Regions from separate parts of the Paenibacillus pabuli genome, predicted to be linked through region 2. Evidence: a T-box and tRNA genes for the amino acid it is inferred to sense, from the RefSeq annotation. Region 2 holds a T-box; the other holds one or more tRNA genes.

Region 1 (10,132 bases), on a different contig from region 2:
GGTAATGCTAAAAAAGAGTGGGGATGCAGCCAAAATATCCTCACTCTTTACAACTTTCCCTCCCCTAAAGCAAAGGCAGCAATTCACGAAGATGTGTAATGGAATGCAAAGGACGGGACGTGATGCTATCCTGCCAAGGCTGATTGACTTTCATCCAAATGGTGTTCATGCCTACTTTTGCAGCTCCCTCAACATCGTTCATGGGATGATCTCCAATGTAAATGCACTGTTCTGGAGATAGACTGAAATGCTCAAGCGCTAGTCGAAATATCCGCGGATCGGGCTTTTTCACCCCAGCCTCCTCTGACACAATAATCAGGTCAAAATCATCCCGAATTCCGAGCTGATCGATTTTGCCATACTGTATTTCTGTTTTTCCATTCGTGATTAATCCCGTTTGGTATTTGCTTCGGAGTTGCTGCACCACTTCCCGCGCCTCTTCCATCAGCACTGCGCTTCTTACATATTCCTTGCCATAGAACTCCATAAGCTCAGCATGCGGCGGGTTCACGGACCAAGGCAGCTCCTGCAGCAATTCATTGAATAGAAGCGGCTTATCCTTATAGCCATCCTGATCCAGTTCAATAATTCGTTGAGCGATATCGTCAGTGGTCTCCAGATGGCTGAAATAGGTCTTCATCAGGCTTTGGGTAAATCCCTCGAAAGTTCGCGTCCTGTTCAAAATGGTATTGTCCAAATCAAAAATAACCGCTTTAATCTGTTCCATGGTATCTGCCCCCCTATCCTTGCCTAAGATTTCGTTAATCTGTACCCCGTGAGGAGTCTTTCTCCAAAAATTGCTCCAGCTTTTGATTCATTCTGGCTTGCTCCTGCATTATTTTTTTGGTTTTTACTTCGATACTGAGTAATGTGATTGTCATCATTAAGATACACACGAAACTGATCAATTCTATGATCTGCCCTCACCTCTATCAACCATTTTATATCGAAATCCAAATTAAGGATATGATTTACAATAAATCCATATTGCTCATATCAACTTGGACTTCTTCAATGCATGGGTGACCCCTTCCTCACTAGCACATAGCGTAACGTAATCTGCGCTTTGTTTAAGCCGTTCTCCTCCGTTTCCCATTGCGATACCGAGGCCCACATACGCTAGCAGATCGATATCATTCTCTCCATCACCGAAGGCCATGGCTTCCTCTCTGGTCAGATGGAGATAGTCAAGTACTCTGGCAGCAGCTAAAGATTTGGATATTTCGTTTTCTTCCAGCACATTGGACACATATGGATGAAATCTTACAAAGCGTAATGAAGGAAATCTGGATTGAAATTTCTCTGTCTCTGGCTCATCCGCATATAAGCAAATGCAAACCACTTCCTGCTCCAAAGAATCCATTTTCAGCGGAGAATCCGTTACCCCGAGGGTTTCCCGTAAAGCGTCTAAGACGCGAATATCAGTAGCACGTAAGCCATTCATTGCAAACAACTCTGTAAAATATGAAATGCTGTGATCGTTCAATTCGGCAAATTCACTAAATTCCTGGACCGTCTGTCTAGATAGCACGGACTTATGTATAACTTCATTTCCGATTTTGATCAATGCCCCATTGGCTGAGATAATGATATCGATCCCTAAATCAATGAATTCTTCACACAAACTGTAGGGCCTGCCTGTGACAAGCACCACTCAAATGCCTTTACGTATCAATTCGCGAATGGAATCCTCCGTGGCCGATGATAAACTACGATCCGTTTCGCTCAACAATGTACCATCTACATCGAAGAATACAATTCTAATCAATCGTTTTCCCTCCTCTGAGGTGCAGTTGGGATGAATCTACTGTCTACTGAAGATGACAATTCTCAGCAAAATAAATCATATTAAATGTTCTACTTAGTAAAAGAGATGACCCCTGAGCAATCAGCCTGTCATCTCTTAGGGCTTCTAATTTGCTGCAAAATCCTCCACATCACATAACCAGACCATATGGTCTGTTCCCTCGCCCCAATAGTTGCGTGCCACGGTGTAGGGTTCACCAAACTTTCGCTGCCATTTCTTCTGCGCTGTCCGGTAGCCGCTATCCAGGCAAAATTGCTTAATCCCTCGCTTCTGAAGTTCAGTTGCGAGCGCCTGAATGAGCATCGAACCAATTCCCTGCTCTTGAACTTCCGGCAGGATGTATAAGCTACCCAATTCTCCGATATGATTCAGTTGATTTTCACTCAGGATTCGGATTTCCTCACCGCAGGGCGCATATGAAATTGTCCCAACTACGCTGTTTCCCCGTTTAGCAAGCAGAAAAAAAGACCCGGTATCATTAGACTCACTAGACTTGTTCGGAAGCAATGTTGATTGAAGCAGCAACTTTTTGTGTTCAATTTCATCCTTAATATCATCCTGAAGCGGACTCAGTCCCTCTTGATTAAACGCCTCCGTAATGGAACGCTCAAACACCAGGTAGGCACCCTCCACATCTGTTGAATTTAAGGGTTGAATGATCGTCGGTTGATCCATATATAATGGTCTCTCCATTTCGTGATGTCTGATTAATTTGTACTTCTCTTAATTAATGATCTTAGTTGATTTGAATCCTCTAGCGATATGCTATATCCCGTGGTGGTGTCGACCCCGTCTACCAACAAAGCATTCATTTCAGGATCAGTTCCTATTGAAAAATCATATTTGGTCACGGAACGATCCGTTCGTTATGCTCATCTTGTATTGGGCTGCATAATTAAGATTTCCGAGGATAAGTTCCACGTTTTCTATCGCATCCATGATCGCACGAACTTCGGCATCCTCATCGAACTGAATATCTTGGCATGGCTCATATGTGAAATCCGGGTTGCAGGTCAAAGTAATGAGCGAAGGGAGACTTTCATCTGAACCAGAAGTATTGGCTTGAGTGCAGCTTGCAAGGAAAATTGTGAATAAACATAAAAGAATCCTCGCCCTTTTCATCCGTAGACACCTCCCTAGCTTCCCATGTTCACATTCAGATGCTGCAACTCAGGGTCCCAAGATTGGAATAAAACGATCAACCGGTTCACCGTATCTGTCACAAACGCTTGTACCATTTCATCAGTCATGTACGTCGGCACGATTCCGGGCTCATTGGCCTGCTCGTTGAAAAAAGAAACTGTACGATCCCGCCAGCGCAGAATCTCTTCTGCGGTTAAACGACTCGCCACATCATAACTCGGCGTGTTCTTAAGCTTATGCCATACGTCCCCACGCCAACTAGCATGATGGTATAGGTTAAAATCAATCTGATCCGTCTCCTGGTAATACAAACGGCCAAGTTCATCCTTGGTTCGCTTCACACCCTGGTGTTCATCCCTGCTGGTGACTCGTTCCACGAATTCAGGATACAGACTCCGAAACCAGTAAAAATCCGTCATGACATGCATGAAATAGCCGCGTATAAACCACTTCCATCCTTCATCTGGACGTTGTTGAATGTAGGTGGAGTAAACCTCTTCTAAGCGTGTGACATAATTTTCATCACCCTTAGGATTGAAGTGGGTATATTCCTTGTCCTCCCTCGTTGTACCTTCACGCATATGAATGGAATCCGGTGCGATATTCCCAAGATAGAACGAACCTCGTTCAACACGTTCTGGACTAGCATCAGCAAAGAGCACAGCTACATGTAAGTGAACCATAGGCAGTGGCATCGAATATTCTCCTTTACATCAAAGTCTGATGCTCTTAGAAGCGATTAGAACCGTTACTTAACAGCATTTAGCCGAGGAACAGCAGGATCATCCCTGCACTCGTTCCACCAAAATGGTATTAAACAACCGCTCCAAATCCGTATGAAGAGCCGGCTGTTCACGAACCAACAGACTGATGTACTCCGATCCGCACTCATAGAAAACCAGACGATTATACGGTGCTGAACCACCCACATGATTCAGTTCCAACCCAAATTTTTCTCGTACCCGATTCTCGATATATCGCGCATAGCCTTCGTTCCACTCCAGCCAGTTCCAGTACTCCCCTTGTTCTTCCGTTAAGGAGCTGAACAACGCTTTTCTTGCTGCCTGTACCTGGGCTAAATCTCCGCTCTTTAAGGCAGACAACAGCGAATTGATCCGCTGGACCACATTCTCATCCTCATAAGGGAATTCGTAATCCAGCTCCCATGTAACGCGTCTGATCTTCTCCATCCTATGTTTAATTTGTAGACGATACCCGATCTCTTGATAATTCTCATAGACATAACAATGAACATACTCGTGAAATAGATACACTTTCTGCTCAAAATTTTGGAAGGCTGAGTCCGTCACAATTGCACACATTCGTTCGTCCATATGAGGCACTGGCATTGCTGCCAAGCACTCGTCAGGGATATTAAGATCATCCGGAACGGTTTTCACCCATTCATATTGCCCTTTCTCTGCGGAATAATCATATATATATAATAGGGACTCAAATGCGACAACCACAGGATAATGCTCTGCAAATAAAGGATGTATGCTGACCAAATCTTTTTGAAGTTCGTTCAACTCATTGATTTGCTCTAAAAAAGTATCCACCATGTCATTAACCCTCTCTTTACTTCATTGATATGTTAATCATACTAAAGCGTTAAAAATAAAACACTGAGAGAAAAATGATAATCCTGTGGTTGATTGGATTTTGAGAGAATCAGAAGCGTTCCCCGCGTTTCTCACTCAAGAAGATATCAAGTGCGTGAATTCCACGTTGAGCAAGTTTTATAAACAGGATAAGAGCGTATACACCCAATCCGTATAACACCAAGTTAAATATGATAGCAAAGAATGAAAATGCGGAAGCGACCATCATAAATTATTCCTCCTGCTCAGCCTGCTAATTTTGTAAAACATCTAAGCTACAGGCATTATTTTTTAATTACCATTCCTATTCTAGCATATTTTTCCTGCTCTTACTTTCGAGTAAATGATTGAGTAACACCTTATCAGCTGCAGGTTCTGACAAAACAAAGAATCTCCCCTTTAAAAATAGTAGAAGGGAGATTTATAGCACTTATGCTTTAACACATCACCAACACCAATCTTGGTTCTTAACCGTACCTAATCGCCCGACATCTAAACGAAAAATGGAACAGTGCATACCCGACGGCAACCGTCCAATGCATAGCGAACTAACACTAACGTTCCCTCGTGATGCATAGATCACAGATGTTCAGGCAGTCCATACAGATACATATTGATGCAGTCTGTATTCGTTTTCAAAGCCTCGATAGTCTTAGCATTTGGGGACTTGAATATGGTCATATACTCCGTTTCGTCGTACTCTTTTCGGATCATAAAAGCAAGTTTTTCTACTTCCAATGAAAACTCTGCTTGAATTCCAGGCTTGTTCCCTCGTGCATCCAAACGAATCCATGAATCTAATTGTTGAATATAAACAGCATTAAGTGCATGGATACAATAGCCCGTGTCTGGCGTATCCCCGATCGTAAGTCGTTGATAACAGAAGCCAGTTGGTATTCCCTCTCTTCGTAATATGGCACATAGAAGGTTTGCTTTGGCATAGCAAATACCTTCTTTATAAATTAATGTTTCTGAAGCGGAACATGTGATCCTCGAACTCTTGATATCCCAAGAATGGGAAATTTGATCTCTGACATATACATATGACTGTTTAATAAAATCTACTTGGTCTTTTGATGATGCTGCTAATTCCGAAGCAAGTCCAACAATCAGCGGGTGATCATAATCGACCTCGGCTGTCATGTTCAAATAATCTGTAACGACTTGTGTTTCACAGATTAGATTCATTTCATCAACCTTTCAAATGTAATTAATCATCTCTTAAAATAGGCTAAGGGCATCTGACTTTTAAAAATGAAAAAAGCTATTCTTCAATTAGTTTAATAGTATAATTATTCATAGTAAAGAATAATAATTCTCTAATTCTTTTGTATTGCTATCCTGCTCGTTAGCTTAATGAACTAGAAAGCAGTGAATTGTAGTTTAATGCTTATATAATCGGCAATTGGACCATAACTTGTACCGATCAACAAAAAAAGCCGTTAAATTAGGGACTTCCCAAGGAAGTATGTTTTTCCCTGACCCCGTCCTTGTCAGACTTGAAAATATTGATATATTACCTCATGTCCATCCTCTTGCTCTTCCTTTTCGTAATATTCTATATTTAATGATTTATATATGTTCTTCCAAATTTGAATGGCAGGAGTATTCGTTTTGATTTGACTAATAGCATACCTGCCAGGAAGTTGTTCGAAAAACACTTTACATGCCGCTCTTCCTAAACCCTGTCTACGATACTTCTTCATTATAAAAAAATGAATTCAAAACATAATCAGCAAATTCTGGATTAGAGAATGGACCACTTTGAAGTGAAATGAAACCTTTGGTTTTATCGTCATCCATGCGGATAAAGAACGGGGTCAATCCTTCCTTTTCAAAGAACCAATCTAATACATCAAATTCAAATAGGCCATTTCTTTGATTAATCTCTAAGTCACTATTAAATTCGGATAAATCATGAAGATATAAAGTCATTAAATGTCTGAGAATATGTTTATCATTTTGTTCTGCTTTAGTAATTATCATCACGAGCCTCTTTCCTATTATTTTTTACGCTTGCTTGCATTCATTGTACCTAACTTCTTATTTGGGAGTTTCGTATACAACTCACGGCCTGTTGTCATGGTCCTATGTATACCGTTAATATAAGTAGTTGAATAGACGTCAGCCAATCATTCTGGCACAACTCCTGCTCACATGATCGATACTTATAAAGTATCCCATGCTTTGTGAAGTAAAGGTGTTATTCAATCTTAGCAAAGGCAATCGTTTAAAAAATATATAAAAGATAGTTCAAAATCATTTATTATACACATAAATAAACACGAAAAAACCCTTGAGTATGCCTCAAGGGTTTTTTATTCAACAGATACCAATCAGAGAAGCTTGGCACCTGCTTAATTACGGCAGTCATCTTCGCAACACACATATATAACAATGAGCCATGAAGGGCTCGAACCTTCGACACCCTGATTAAAAGTCAGGTGCTCTACCAACTGAGCTAATGGCTCACAATAAAATGGCAGGGGCAGCAGGAATTGAACCCACACCAACGGTTTTGGAGACCGTTGTTCTACCTTTAAACTATGCCCCTAAAATGGTGGAGGCTGAGGGGCTCGAACCCCCGACCCTCTGCTTGTAAGGCAGATGCTCTCCCAGCTGAGCTAAGCCTCCATATCTATGACCCGTAGGGGATACTCTCACTTCGTTCGAGACTGCGTAGCAGTTGCTAACGATGATTATCCTCCGACGAACCTTTGGGATTCTCTTTCCCTTATTGCTTTAATAAGTAAAAATGACCCGTAGGGGATTCGAACCCCTGTTACCTCCGTGAAAGGGAGGTGTCTTAACCCCTTGACCAACGGGCCTTAATAGCTCTCAAAAACAAGAAGCTGTAAAATCTACCAACTGAGCTTTTGGCTCATATGAGCCAAAAAAAATACCCCATTGGGGGTTTCGCTTGGCAGCGTCCTACTCTCCCAGGACCCTTCGGTCCAAGTACCATCGGCGCTAGAGGGCTTAACGGTCGTGTTCGGGATGGGTACGTGTGGAACCCCTCCGCTATCGCCACCAAACGAGCATTTGTGGAACAAATGCGTTCAGAGATTATTCTCTGAAAACTAGATCCGAAACGAAATGTGCGACTAGAACCTGTAATTTGGATAAGCCCTCGACCGATTAGTACTGGTCAGCTCCATGCATTACTGCACTTCCACCCCCAGCCTATCTACCTCGTCGTCTTCAAGGGGTCTTACATACTGGGAAATCTCATCTTGAGGGGGGCTTCACGCTTAGATGCTTTCAGCGCTTATCCCGTCCGTACATAGCTACCCAGCGGTGCTCCTGGCGGAACAACTGGTACACCAGCGGTACGTCCATCCCGGTCCTCTCGTACTAAGGACAGCTCCTCTCAAATTTCCTACGCCCACGACAGATAGGGACCGAACTGTCTCACGACGTTCTGAACCCAGCTCGCGTACCGCTTTAATGGGCGAACAGCCCAACCCTTGGGACCTACTTCAGCCCCAGGATGCGATGAGCCGACATCGAGGTGCCAAACCTCCCCGTCGATGTGGACTCTTGGGGGAGATAAGCCTGTTATCCCCAGGGTAGCTTTTATCCGTTGAGCGATGGCCCTTCCATGCGGTACCACCGGATCACTAAGCCCGACTTTCGTCCCTGCTCGACTTGTAGGTCTCGCAGTCAAGCTCCCTTATGCCTTTGCACTCTTCGAATGATTTCCAACCATTCTGAGGGAACCTTTGGGCGCCTCCGTTACTCTTTAGGAGGCGACCGCCCCAGTCAAACTGCCCACCTGACACTGTCCCCGCACCGGTTTACGGTACCAGGTTAGAACCTAGATACGATCAGGGTGGTATCCCAACGGTGCCTCCACGCAAGCTGGCGCTCACGCTTCAAAGGCTCCCACCTATCCTGTACAGATCGTACCCAAATTCAATATCAAGCTGCAGTAAAGCTCCATGGGGTCTTTCCGTCTTGTCGCGGGTAACCTGCATCTTCACAGGTATTAAAATTTCACCGGATCTCTCGTTGAGACAGCGCCCAAGTCGTTACGCCATTCGTGCGGGTCAGAATTTACCTGACAAGGAATTTCGCTACCTTAGGACCGTTATAGTTACGGCCGCCGTTTACTGGGGCTTCGGTTCACAGCTTCGGGATTACTCCCTAACCGCTCCCCTTAACCTTCCAGCACCGGGCAGGCGTCAGCCCGTATACTTCGCCTTACGGCTTCGCACAGACCTGTGTTTTTGCTAAACAGTCGCTTGGGCCTTTTCACTGCGGCCCCCTCGTGCTATTCACACTACCGGGGCACCCCTTCTCCCGAAGTTACGGGGTCATTTTGCCGAGTTCCTTAACGAGAGTTCTTCCGCGCGCCTTAGAATTCTCTTCTCGCCTACCTGTGTCGGTTTGCGGTACGGGCACCTTCATCTGGCTAGAGGCTTTTCTTGGCAGTGTGAGATCATGACCTTCGCTACTGTAATTTTCACTCCCCATCACAGCTCAGCCTTACGGTTAGCGGATTTGCCTACTAACCAGCCTTACTGCTTGGACAGACATCCATCAGTCTGCGTCACTACCCTACTGCGTCCCCCCATCGCTCGTAACGATTTACGGTGGTACAGGAATTTCGACCTGTTGTCCTTCGACTACGCCTTTCGGCCTCGCCTTAGGTCCCGACTTACCCTGAGCGGACGAGCCTTCCTCAGGAACCCTTAGGCTTTCGGCGGATCAGATTCTCACTGATCTTTTCGTTACTCATACCGGCATTCTCACTTGTATAATGTCCAGCGCTCCTTACGGTACACCTTCAACCCTTATACAACGCTCCCCTACCCCTGATGCAAAGCATCAAGCCATAGCTTCGGTGGTGTGTTTAGCCCCGTTACATTTTCGGCGCAGAGTCACTCGACCAGTGAGCTATTACGCACTCTTTCAATGGTGGCTGCTTCTAAGCCAACATCCTGGTTGTCTGTGCAACTCCACATCCTTTCCCACTTAACACACACTTGGGGACCTTAGCTGATGGTCTGGGCTGTTTCCCTTTTGACAATGGATCTTAGCACTCACTGTCTGACTCCCGGAAGTAAGTCTATGGCATTCGGAGTTTGACTGAGCTTGGTAACCCTTGCGGGCCCCGCACCCAATCAGTGCTCTACCTCCACGACTCTGTTTTCCGAGGCTAGCCCTAAAGCTATTTCGGGGAGAACCAGCTATCTCCGAGTTCGATTGGAATTTCTCCGCTACCCCCACCTCATCCCCGCACTTTTCAACGTGCGTGGGTTCGGGCCTCCAGTGCGTGTTACCGCACCTTCACCCTGGACAGGGGTAGATCACCCGGTTTCGGGTCTACGTCCACGTACTAACTCGCCCTATTCAGACTCGCTTTCGCTGCGGCTCCGGCTCTTCACCTTAACCTTGCACGGGAACGTAACTCGCCGGTTCATTCTACAAAAGGCACGCCATCACCCCTAAAACGGGCTCTGACTTCTTGTAAGCACACGGTTTCAGGTTCTATTTCACTCCCCTTCCGGGGTGCTTTTCACCTTTCCCTCACGGTACTGCTTCACTATCGGTCGCTAGGAAGTATTTAGCCTTGGCA
Region 2 (10,132 bases):
ACACCTCGAACATGGTAGGTGATCCAAGAGCAGTAGAGGCCATATCGGCGACCAGAGGATGGAGACGATTCGCCAGCTTCAGCAGTGTCTCTTCCGGAATATCCTCACCGTTGTACTGAAAACGATTCGTGAATTTCGTGATATACGGAGACGTAAACGTTCCGACATCATATCCCGCCTGAAGCAGCACTGACGTCAAAAAAGCGCAAGTCGAACCTTTTCCGTTCGTTCCCGCGACATGAATAAATTTGAGACGCTGATGAGGATTACCGAGTAGTGACATCAACTCCACGATTCTTTCCAATCCGGGTCTGATGCCAAAAGGAATAAGGCCATTGATCCAGTTCACAGCCTCGTCATAGGTATGCAGAGGGGCATGTAAGCCCGTGCCATTAAGTTCCGTCATATGTTTCACCTTCGGTCCCGAGTTTGATTGAAAAAAGCGGCCGGATGGCATGTTTCCTCTCCATCCGACCCAGAAATATTAACCTTTCAGTTCCTTGATCCGGGCGATAACTTTATCCCGTTTATCCGAATAATCCGCTTGTTTGGCGCGTTCTTCCTCAATAACCTTGGCTGGTGCCTTGGCTACGAAGCCTTCATTCGCCAGCTTTTTCTCTACACGGAGTACTTCACCTTCAAGGTTCTGTAACTCTTTCTCCAGGCGAGCCACTTCCTGCTCAATATCAATCAGTCCTGCCAGCGGCAAGTACAACTCAGCTCCCGTAATAACAGCACTCATTGCCTTGTCCGGTGAACTCAGGTCCAGTCCGCTGTCGAACTCGGATGTATTGCAGAATCGTTGGATGTAATGGCTGTTGCGTTCTATGATGCTGTATGTCTCAGTGCTGTTCGCTTTTACCATCAGTTCAATCTTTTTGCTCATCGGCACGTTTACTTCTGCACGAATGTTCCGTACGGCACGAATGGTATCCATGAGCAGGTTCATCTCGGCAACGGCTTCCGTATTCTCCAGCGCAGGATCATACACTGGCCAAGAAGCAAGTGTAATCGTCTCGCCTTCATGAGGCAGATGCTGCCAGATTTCTTCCGAGATGTATGGCATAAACGGGTGAATCAGGCGCATGGTGTGATCCAGGACGTAAGCGAGTACCGATTGTGTTTTTTTCTTGGCAACCGGATCTTCACCGTAGAAGGACAGCTTGGCAAATTCAATATACCAGTCACAGAGGTCATCCCAGATAAAGTTGTACAGCAATCGTCCTGTTTCCCCAAATTCGTATGCTTCGATTAGACGCGTAATATCGCGGGAAGTTTCGTTTAGACGGTGCAAAATCCAATAATCGGCTGTTCCAAGCTCTCCGCTGATGTCGCGATCTTCGAAAGTAAATCCTTCCAGATTCATCAGTGCGAAACGTGATGCATTCCAGATTTTGTTGGCAAAGTTACGTGCCTGTTCTACCCGCTCCCAGCGGAAACGAAGATCCTGGCCTGGCGTGCTGCTGGTGGAGATCATATACCGCATCGCGTCTGCACCGTATTTCTCAATAACATCCAGCGGATCCACACCATTACCGAGTGATTTGGACATTTTGCGGCCATCCGCATCACGAACAAGACCATGCATCAGAACATCTTTGAACGGAATTTCGTCCGTGAACTCCAGAGCTGTGAAGATCATCCGTGCAACCCAGAAATAAATGATGTCATATCCGGTTACAAGCACACTTGTCGGATAGTAGCGTTTCAGATCTTCTGCATCTTCCGGCCAGCCGAGCGTGGAGAAAGGCCACAATGCAGAACTGAACCACGTATCCAGAACATCTTCATCCTGTCTCAGCTTGCGACCAGCGTACTCTGGCAGCGTTGTTGGATCTTCAGCAGATACAATAATTTCACCAGTCTCATCGTCGTACCAGGCAGGAATGCGATGTCCCCACCACAACTGACGTGAGATACACCAGTCACGAACATTTTCGATCCAGTTCAAATACGTTTTCTCAAAACGATCCGGAACGAAGTTTACGCCTTCACCGTTCTGCTGTTTTTGAATGGCTCTTTCTGCGAGAGGCTTCATCTCAACAAACCATTGTGTGGACAAATAAGGCTCAACCACGGCTCCCGTCCGTTCGCTGTGTCCAACTTGGTGTGTGTGATCCTCAATGTTGATCAATACACCAAGTTCCTGCAAATCGGCAACAATCTGCTTGCGGCAGTCGCTGCGATCCAGACCCTGATATTTGCCTGCTTCAGCATTCATGGTACCTGTCTCATCCATTACTGTGATCTGAGGCAGGTTGTGGCGAAGACCCACTTCAAAGTCATTCGGATCATGTGCAGGCGTAATTTTTACAGCACCGCTTCCGAATTCCTTATCTACATAATCATCGGCAATAACCGGAATCTCCCGGCCAATGATCGGCAGGATCAGCGTTTTGCCAATCATATCTGCATAGCGTTCATCTTTTGGATGAACAGCAACCGCAGTATCACCGAGCATCGTCTCCGGACGAGTCGTCGCCACTGTAACATAACCGCTTCCGTCTTTAAGTGGATATTTCAGATGATACAGGTGTCCTTGAACTTCTTTGTACTCCACCTCAATGTCAGACAATGCAGTACGGTTCACGGGATCCCAGTTGATAATACGTTTGCCTCTGTAAATCAGGCCTTTCTCATATAGTTGAACAAACACTTTGCGCACAGCTTGGGAAAGCCCTTCGTCGAGCGTAAAGCGTTCACGTGAATAATCCAGTGACAGCCCCATTTTACCCCACTGCTGACGGATCGTTGTCGCGTATTGGTCTTTCCAGTCCCACACTTTATCCAGGAATTTCTCGCGTCCCAGATCATAGCGGGTCAGACCTTCTTCACGCAGCTTTTGCTCCACTTTGGTTTGAGTCGCAATTCCTGCATGGTCGGAACCTGGGAGCCACAGTGCATCATACCCTTGCATCCGTTTGGTCCGGATCAGGATATCCTGCAGGGTAAAATCCAGTGCATGCCCGATATGAAGCATACCTGTTACGTTCGGGGGTGGAATTACAATGGTATACGGCTCAGCATCCTTGCGCTGTCCAGCCTTGAAGTATCCACGCTCTGTCCAGGTGGAATACCATTTCTGCTCCGCAGCTTTCGGATCATACGTAGTCGGCATTTCTGTTGCAGCTGATTTTTTTTCTTCAGACATGTGTCATTCCTCCGTTACTTAATCATCATCGCCAAAAAACAAAAAAACCTTTCATCCATCAAAGGACGAAAGGTTAGCTTTCGCGGTACCACCTTTGTTTCACGCAGACAGAAAGAAACAACATGCCTTTCTGAGGCTATCGTGACACTTCAAGCAGATAACGGCTGCTACCGGCCCATCCTACTTCAGGAACAAATCACGATGACATATTTCATCGTTCCTCATATTCAAACAGGCAACTCCCGGGCGACTTCGATCAGTTGGTTCCTGCGGAATTTCTCAGCGCTGCAATCCCGCTCTCTGAAAGGCCTTGCTGTCTACTACTCCCGTTCGACGTTGTTCTTCAAAAAACCTAAAGACATCATACCCTGACCGTGCCCGATAGTCAACCTGACAACAGCGGAAACGGGCGTCAGCCCTGCATCTTGGTCTAAAAAGCTGCAAAAACCCGCAATCCTTATGAGATTGCGGGTTGGTACGCCCGTTATTTTACAAGTCAGAGGTCAGGGGATGTATAAAATCTGCCCCTCTTCAACGACCTGTTCAGACAAACGATTGTATAACTGGAGCTCCCTGGTACTCAATTGATACCGGTCAGCAATGGTATCCAATGTCTCTTCCCGCTGGACAATGCACAGTTTCACTTTGCGGAATGGCGTCTGATCCACAATCGTGCCCAAAAACAGGTTCTTCCACTGGACATCATCAGCCTGGTAAGCTTCTTCCTGTACGGAGCCAGCGACCGACTCGTCCTCCCGATCCGTTTCTGTATCCCGGACGGATCTGCCCGAGGACAACAGGGACGAGATGCCAACCCCTTCTTCCTGTCTTGGTGAAGACTCCTTTTTGCTGCCAAACGCAACTTTGAGCTCTGGCTTGTCTTCTGTCTCAGCCACAGGTTCAGGAATGAACGAAACAGGCTCCGAAGATTCCTCGGCATCCACTGCTTTCAGTGTAGAAGGTCTTTCTCCCTCGGCAGACTCCAGTTCAGACGCTGCAAATACATCCTGCCAATTCTCTGCCGGAGTCTCAGCCTCCGCCTGATCTTCCTGCGGCGAACCCGACCTGGAAGATTCAAAATTCCAAACATTCGATACAGCCAAGTCTTCCGATGGTTGTTGGTTCAGCTCCGTGTTAGTATGTAAGGTCTCCACGGAAGGCTCGGCCCAGACAGATGGTGATTCTTCGGCCAATGGTAACAATGGCTCTGACTCCGGATAAGAAGCCAGTCGGTCTGCAGTTTCCGCCATAAAAGAAGAGACTGGTGAAGGCGAGCCGGGTACTTCATTATCGGCTGCTTCATCTTCTTGGGTGATTAAAGAAGGGGCATTTTCTTCAGCAGGTGGTCTATTCTGACTGTTTTCCTCATTTTGATTTTCGATCGTATCAGCATAGAGCTGTTCGGATGCAGGGTTTAACGGTGTAACCGGCTGCGTATCATCTTCATAACGAGTACTTTCATCAGCGGCTTGCTGCAGATTCCCTGGGACTTCTTCTGCGTACAGCGAATCGGCCGTTATAGGCAGCCCTTCCTCTTCGCTGCGTTGAAGCAGATATTCCTGTGCAAAGGTGTTCAACCCAGCATCTGCATACTCTTCTTCCGGGGAGCGGTTACCCTGCTGCGGATCAGGGGAGTGTACCACGGTAAACTCTTCTGCTGACCAAGCCTGCGGCTCCTCGACAGGAAAGCCCTCTATGCCACGCAGTGACAACACGCCTGTAATATTCAAGCTTCGGCTGGATAACAAATCCACATCAAAGTTTTCAATCTCAATCGAGATATCCTCAAGCGATCTTACCCGATTCAGGGGAACCGTGATCTCAACCGGAATAAAATGTTTCAATTCCTCCGAGATCTCGTTCTCTCCCCGATACGCACCTGTAAGCAAAAGATGGCCTCGCAACGTTGCATGATCATCCTGACCGATGACTTGAATACGCGGGTATAACTCAATTTCCTCCAGTTCCTCAATGGCAGGGACTCCCTCGGACAAATGAACGCGCTCATAAATATCGAACCGCAAACCATAAGGTTGATTCAACAAAGGTGGCGTCCTCCTTTCGGCATATGTTCACCATGATCCTTCTCATGGGACTGATCCATGGTCCAAATCCTTCGTTACCCCATCTATATGCCATGGATGAGATGAGCATGCCACCTTTGTTCAAACCTTGCCTTTTTATTGGACCTTGCGTTCCCGCTGTGCGAGCTGTTCAAAATCGGAAGGCCACGGATCATGAACTTCAATCAGTGCCCCGGTAAGCGGATGATTAAACCTTAACACTTCTCCATGAAGAGCCTGGCGTCCAATTGCATCAGCCCGGCCTCCATACAGCTGATCGCCAACAAGCGGGTGTCCGGCATAACTCAGATGTACCCTGATCTGATGCGTACGTCCTGTATCCAGTATCAAACGCACAAGTGTCGCCTGTTCCCATACGTCTACAATCTCTACATGCGTTACTGCTTCCTGCCCACTCTCGGAAACACGTCTGCGCTGCTTGTGGTGCCTGTCCTTGCCTATGGGAGCATCAATTTTGCTGAGTTTTGGAGAAACCTGACCTTCAGCAATGGCTACATACTGACGCCCAATGTCTTTGCGACGCATCGCCTCATCCAGCTTGGCCAGGGTAAAGGCATTTTTGGCATATAAAACGGGACCCGTTGTATCTTCATCCAGACGATGAACGTGGCGCACACAGGTGTCGATACCATTGATCTCATAATAAGAAGCGACGGCATGATCCAGTGTAATGGCATGATCGGCACGTGTTCCATCCGGGTGAAGCTTCATACCTGCAGGTTTGTGCACAACCAGACTAAAATCATCCTCATACAGCACATCGATATCAGCCCACCGGGGTTCAACATCAATGGGCTGAGATGCAAAAAGGGCCAGCCGAAGCCGGTCCCCTGCCAATTGAATTCCGTGATTTGCCTTGAGCTGACGAAGCAGTTTTTCCGGAAACGAAAGTTCAGTGAGCAGCCATTGCTCTGCTGCAAGCTGTTTGTCTGAACTGCCTGTTACCACCTTGCCTGGCATCAGCTCAAGCCATTCTCCACGACGTTTCCAACTTTTGATCGTCATAGAGATTGAAGAGCCTTACGGTTCGCTTCAATCGTATCGTCAATGTCCTGCTCTGTGTGCACACCAGAGACGAACATGCCTTCAAATTGCGAAGGTGCCACACTTACACCTTGATCAATCATGGCTGCAAAGTAACGAACAAACTGATCCAGATTGCTTGCTTTGGCTATATCGTAATTGGTGACAGGTACACCGCTGAAGAACGGACATACCATGGAGCCAACACGGTTAATCGTTACTGCAATGCCCGTCTCTGCTGCATTCTTTTCGAAGCCAGCCTGCAAACGTGCCGATAACGTCTCCAAACGATCATAGACTTCCGGTGTCAACAGTTTGAGTGTCGTGTAGCCTGCTGCCATTGCCAGTGGGTTACCACTCAGTGTTCCCGCCTGATAAATCGGACCGGTTGGAGCGATCTGCTCCATCAGATCCCGACGACCGCCATAAGCCCCGACCGGCAGGCCGCCGCCGATAACTTTACCGAGACAAGTCAGATCGGGCGTAACACCGAATCGACCCTGTGCACAGTTCAAGCCTACGCGGAAACCGGTCATTACTTCGTCAAAGATAAGCAGGCTGCCGTACTGGTTGGTCAGACTGCGCAAGCCTTCAAGAAAGCCCTCCGCCGGAGGTACAACGCCCATATTCCCAGCCACAGGCTCGACAATGACAGCAGCCAGTTCCTCACCATAACGTTCAAAGGCAAGGCTAACCGATTCCAAATCATTGTAAGGTACCGTGATCGTATTAGTAGCCACTCCTTCTGGAACTCCAGGGCTGTCTGGCAATCCAAGGGTAGCGACACCAGAACCCGCTTTGATCAGCAAGCTGTCCGCATGTCCGTGGTATGAACCTTCAAACTTCAAAATTTTGCTGCGACCCGTTACACCACGTGCCAGCCTAATGGCACTCATGGTCGCTTCCGTACCCGAGTTCACCATCCGCACAATATCGATGGAAGGCACGCGTTCGCAAACAAGCTTAGCCATCTCTGTTTCCAGCAGCGTTGGAGCACCAAAGCTCGTTCCTTTCAGAGCTGTCTCACGCAGTGCTTCAACGACATCAGGATGGGCATGTCCCATGATAAGCGGTCCCCATGAGCCTACATAATCAATAAATACGTTGCCATCAATATCGTAAATTTTGGATCCTTCTCCGCGTTCTGCATAGATCGGGGTAAGTCCTACCGATTTAAAAGCCCGAACGGGACTGTTTACGCCTCCAGGTATGTACTGCTTGGCTTCTTCGAATGCGCTGCGTGAGCGCTCATCGTTGCGTCTTTTTCCTGATTGTGCAGTCATGAACATCCTCCTTAATATAAAGGCCCCGCTTGTATATGAACAGTAATCTGATCCACACAACGACATTCTAGGGTCATGCAGGGCCTTGGTACATATTTATATTTCTATATCGACTCTCTTAGCAAACGTATAGGGGATACAGCGAACTATTATTTTTCAGCCAACCAGCGGGAAGCGTCTTTTCCGTAATACGTAATAATCATGTCGGCACCCGCGCGTTTCATGCTGAGCAGAATTTCCATGGCGACCTTTTTCTCATCAATCCAACCCTGCATTGCTGCTGCCTTCACCATGGCGTACTCCCCACTTACATTATAGGCCACAAGCGGAAGGTCAAATTGATCTTTGATCGTACGCATCACATCCAGATAGGAGAGTGACGGTTTTACCATCAGCATGTCTGCTCCTTCCAGCACATCCGTTTCGGCTTCGCGCAGTGCCTCGCGGGCATTGGCCGGGTCCATCTGATACGATTTGCGATCTCCGAACTGCGGCGTGGAATCCGCTGCTTCACGGAAAGGACCATAAAAAGCAGATGCATACTTAACGGAGTATGACATGATTGGAATATGGCTGAAGCCATTTTCATCCAGTCCGGCCCGTATGGCCTGGACGAATCCATCCATCATATTGGATGGGGCAATAATATCCGCGCCTGCTTTGGCTTGGGATACAGCTGTTTTCACAAGCAGATCCAGCGATTCATCATTCAGAACATCTCCGCAGATATGCCCGTCTACTTCAACGGTATGCACCATACCGCAGTGGCCGTGATCCGTAAATTCACACAGACAGGTATCGGCCACAACCAGCAGGTCGGGATACCAGGACTTAATCAATTTCGTTGCTTCCTGCACAATACCATCTTCAGCGAAACCAGAAGAACCAATACTATCCTTTGTCTCAGGAATACCGAACAACAACACGGCCGGAATTCCAAGATCAGCAATCTCTTTTACCTCTTCTTGCAGACGGTCAAGGGAAAAACGGAATACGCCTGGCATGGATTTGATTTCGGATTTTACGTTTTCACCGTAAGTTACATAAATCGGCTGGATAAAATCATCCACTGTCAGATGAGTCTCTCTGACCATGTTGCGGATACCTGCGGATTGCCGTAAGCGACGGTGTCGTACAATTGGAAAACTCATATAGATACATCCTCTCTGAAAGTAAAGTAGAGCAAAAAGGGAAGCGCGCCGGTATCCTTACGAATTCAGCACGCTTCATCAATCTGCATTTTTGTATATGGATACGATCTATTACAATAACATATAATTCCTGCAATCAACGAGGCATAGCCCCTTCTGGAGAAGGCTTCCGTTTCCACTCGCACAGTGCAGAGATCATACTTTCGATCGTTGCTTCTGCAGCCATCAGTGTCACCTTCATCCCAGCTGCTTCTGCCGTCTTGGCAGTCACTGGCCCGATGCAAGCAACCTCGACATTCTTTAACAAAGGTAATGGATCTTGGAGTCCCATGCGTTTAAGCATCTCCATAAAATTAGTAACCGTCGAAGAACTGGTGAACGTTACCGCGTGAATTCCGCCTTCTTCCAGCAGCTTCAGTAGTTCGTCATCATCCTCGCCCGCTAGTACGGTGTCATAGATGATCGCTTCCGTGACTTCGAGTCCACGTTCCTTTAACTGATCAGGCAACCAGGATCGCGCCAAGTCCCCGTGGGGAAGCAGCACTTTCTGACCTTCTTTCAGTTCACTTTCAAAAGCTTCCAGCATGCCTTCCTGCTGAAAAGGTCCTTTGACCACTTCGGCAATAATACCGTGCTTGCGCAGGGCCTCAGCAGTTGAAGGTCCTACCGCGGCGACTCTTGCTTGATGGATCGCCCGGATGTCCCTGCCTTGATCCTCCAGATGACGGAAGAAAAACTCCACGCCGTTTACGCTCGTGAAAAATACCCAGTCAAATGTCTTTAACGCATCGAAGGCATTTTTGACGCTTTGTTTGGCTGTTTCACTCGAAGGCATAAGAGTCTCAATAACCGGAAACTCATACGGCTCTCCGCCAAGTTCCTCGATGCGATTCACCAGTTCGCTCGCCTGACTGCGAGCCCGCGTCACCAGAATTCGTTTGCCGAATAACGGCAGTGCCTCGGCCCACTTCAATTGCTCACGCTGGTTCACCACATCACCAACTACAATGACTGCAGGCGGTTGGAAATTGGCAGCAATGACCTTGGCTTCTATATTTTCAAGCGTACCCACAAGGGTATCCTGTTCCGCTCTTGTTCCCCAACGAACCAATGCGACAGGTGTCTGTGCCGGACGGCCATGACGGATGAGCTGTTCACTGATATAGCCGATTTTGGCTACACCCATCATAAATACCAGTGTTCCCGTTGCGTTCGTCACTTTATCCCAATGAATGCTGCGATCCAGCTTGTCCGGGCTTTCATGCCCCGTAATAATGGATATGGATGATGCATAGTCGCGATGGGTCACCGGTATTCCGGCATAAGCAGGCACACTTATGGCTGCGGTAACGCCTGGCACGATTTCAAAAGGAACGTCGTTTTTGCGTAGCAGGTCTGCCTCTTCGCCCACGCGTCCAAATATCGTCGGATCCCCGCCCT

What was found. A T-box is a leader RNA that pairs with one kind of tRNA and senses whether it is charged. The one in region 2 lies ahead of ABGV42_RS21825 (valine--tRNA ligase), so its partner is inferred to be a tRNA-Val.
Region 1: it has a tRNA-Val gene. The T-box ahead of ABGV42_RS21825 (valine--tRNA ligase) is inferred to sense a tRNA for this amino acid. The anticodon was not compared.

The regions. Positions count from the first base shown of each region.
Region 1 is NZ_JBDOIO010000003.1:2,402,843-2,412,974, forward strand. It holds gene ABGV42_RS12810 (HAD family hydrolase) at 65-727, opposite strand; partial or broken gene ABGV42_RS12815 (Cof-type HAD-IIB family hydrolase) at 992-1,768, opposite strand; gene ABGV42_RS12820 (GNAT family N-acetyltransferase) at 1,913-2,482, opposite strand; gene ABGV42_RS12825 (hypothetical protein) at 2,944-3,645, opposite strand; gene ABGV42_RS12830 (hypothetical protein) at 3,733-4,512, opposite strand; gene ABGV42_RS12835 (hypothetical protein) at 4,622-4,780, opposite strand; gene ABGV42_RS12840 (transglutaminase-like domain-containing protein) at 5,131-5,739, opposite strand; gene ABGV42_RS12845 (hypothetical protein) at 6,241-6,537, opposite strand; tRNA gene ABGV42_RS12850 (tRNA-Lys) at 6,950-7,022, opposite strand; tRNA gene ABGV42_RS12855 (tRNA-Trp) at 7,032-7,105, opposite strand; tRNA gene ABGV42_RS12860 (tRNA-Val) at 7,110-7,185, opposite strand; tRNA gene ABGV42_RS12865 (tRNA-Glu) at 7,308-7,379, opposite strand; rRNA gene rrf (5S ribosomal RNA) at 7,470-7,586, opposite strand; rRNA gene ABGV42_RS12875 (23S ribosomal RNA) at 7,670-10,132, opposite strand, start outside.
Region 2 is NZ_JBDOIO010000004.1:491,416-501,547, reverse strand. It holds gene ABGV42_RS21830 (bifunctional folylpolyglutamate synthase/dihydrofolate synthase) at 1-406, opposite strand, end outside; gene ABGV42_RS21825 (valine--tRNA ligase) at 485-3,151, opposite strand; T-box leader at 3,210-3,494, opposite strand; gene ABGV42_RS21820 (LysM peptidoglycan-binding domain-containing protein) at 3,655-5,196, opposite strand; gene ABGV42_RS21815 (RluA family pseudouridine synthase) at 5,332-6,240, opposite strand; gene hemL (glutamate-1-semialdehyde 2,1-aminomutase) at 6,237-7,541, opposite strand; gene hemB (porphobilinogen synthase) at 7,691-8,692, opposite strand; gene cobA (uroporphyrinogen-III C-methyltransferase) at 8,829-10,132, opposite strand, start outside.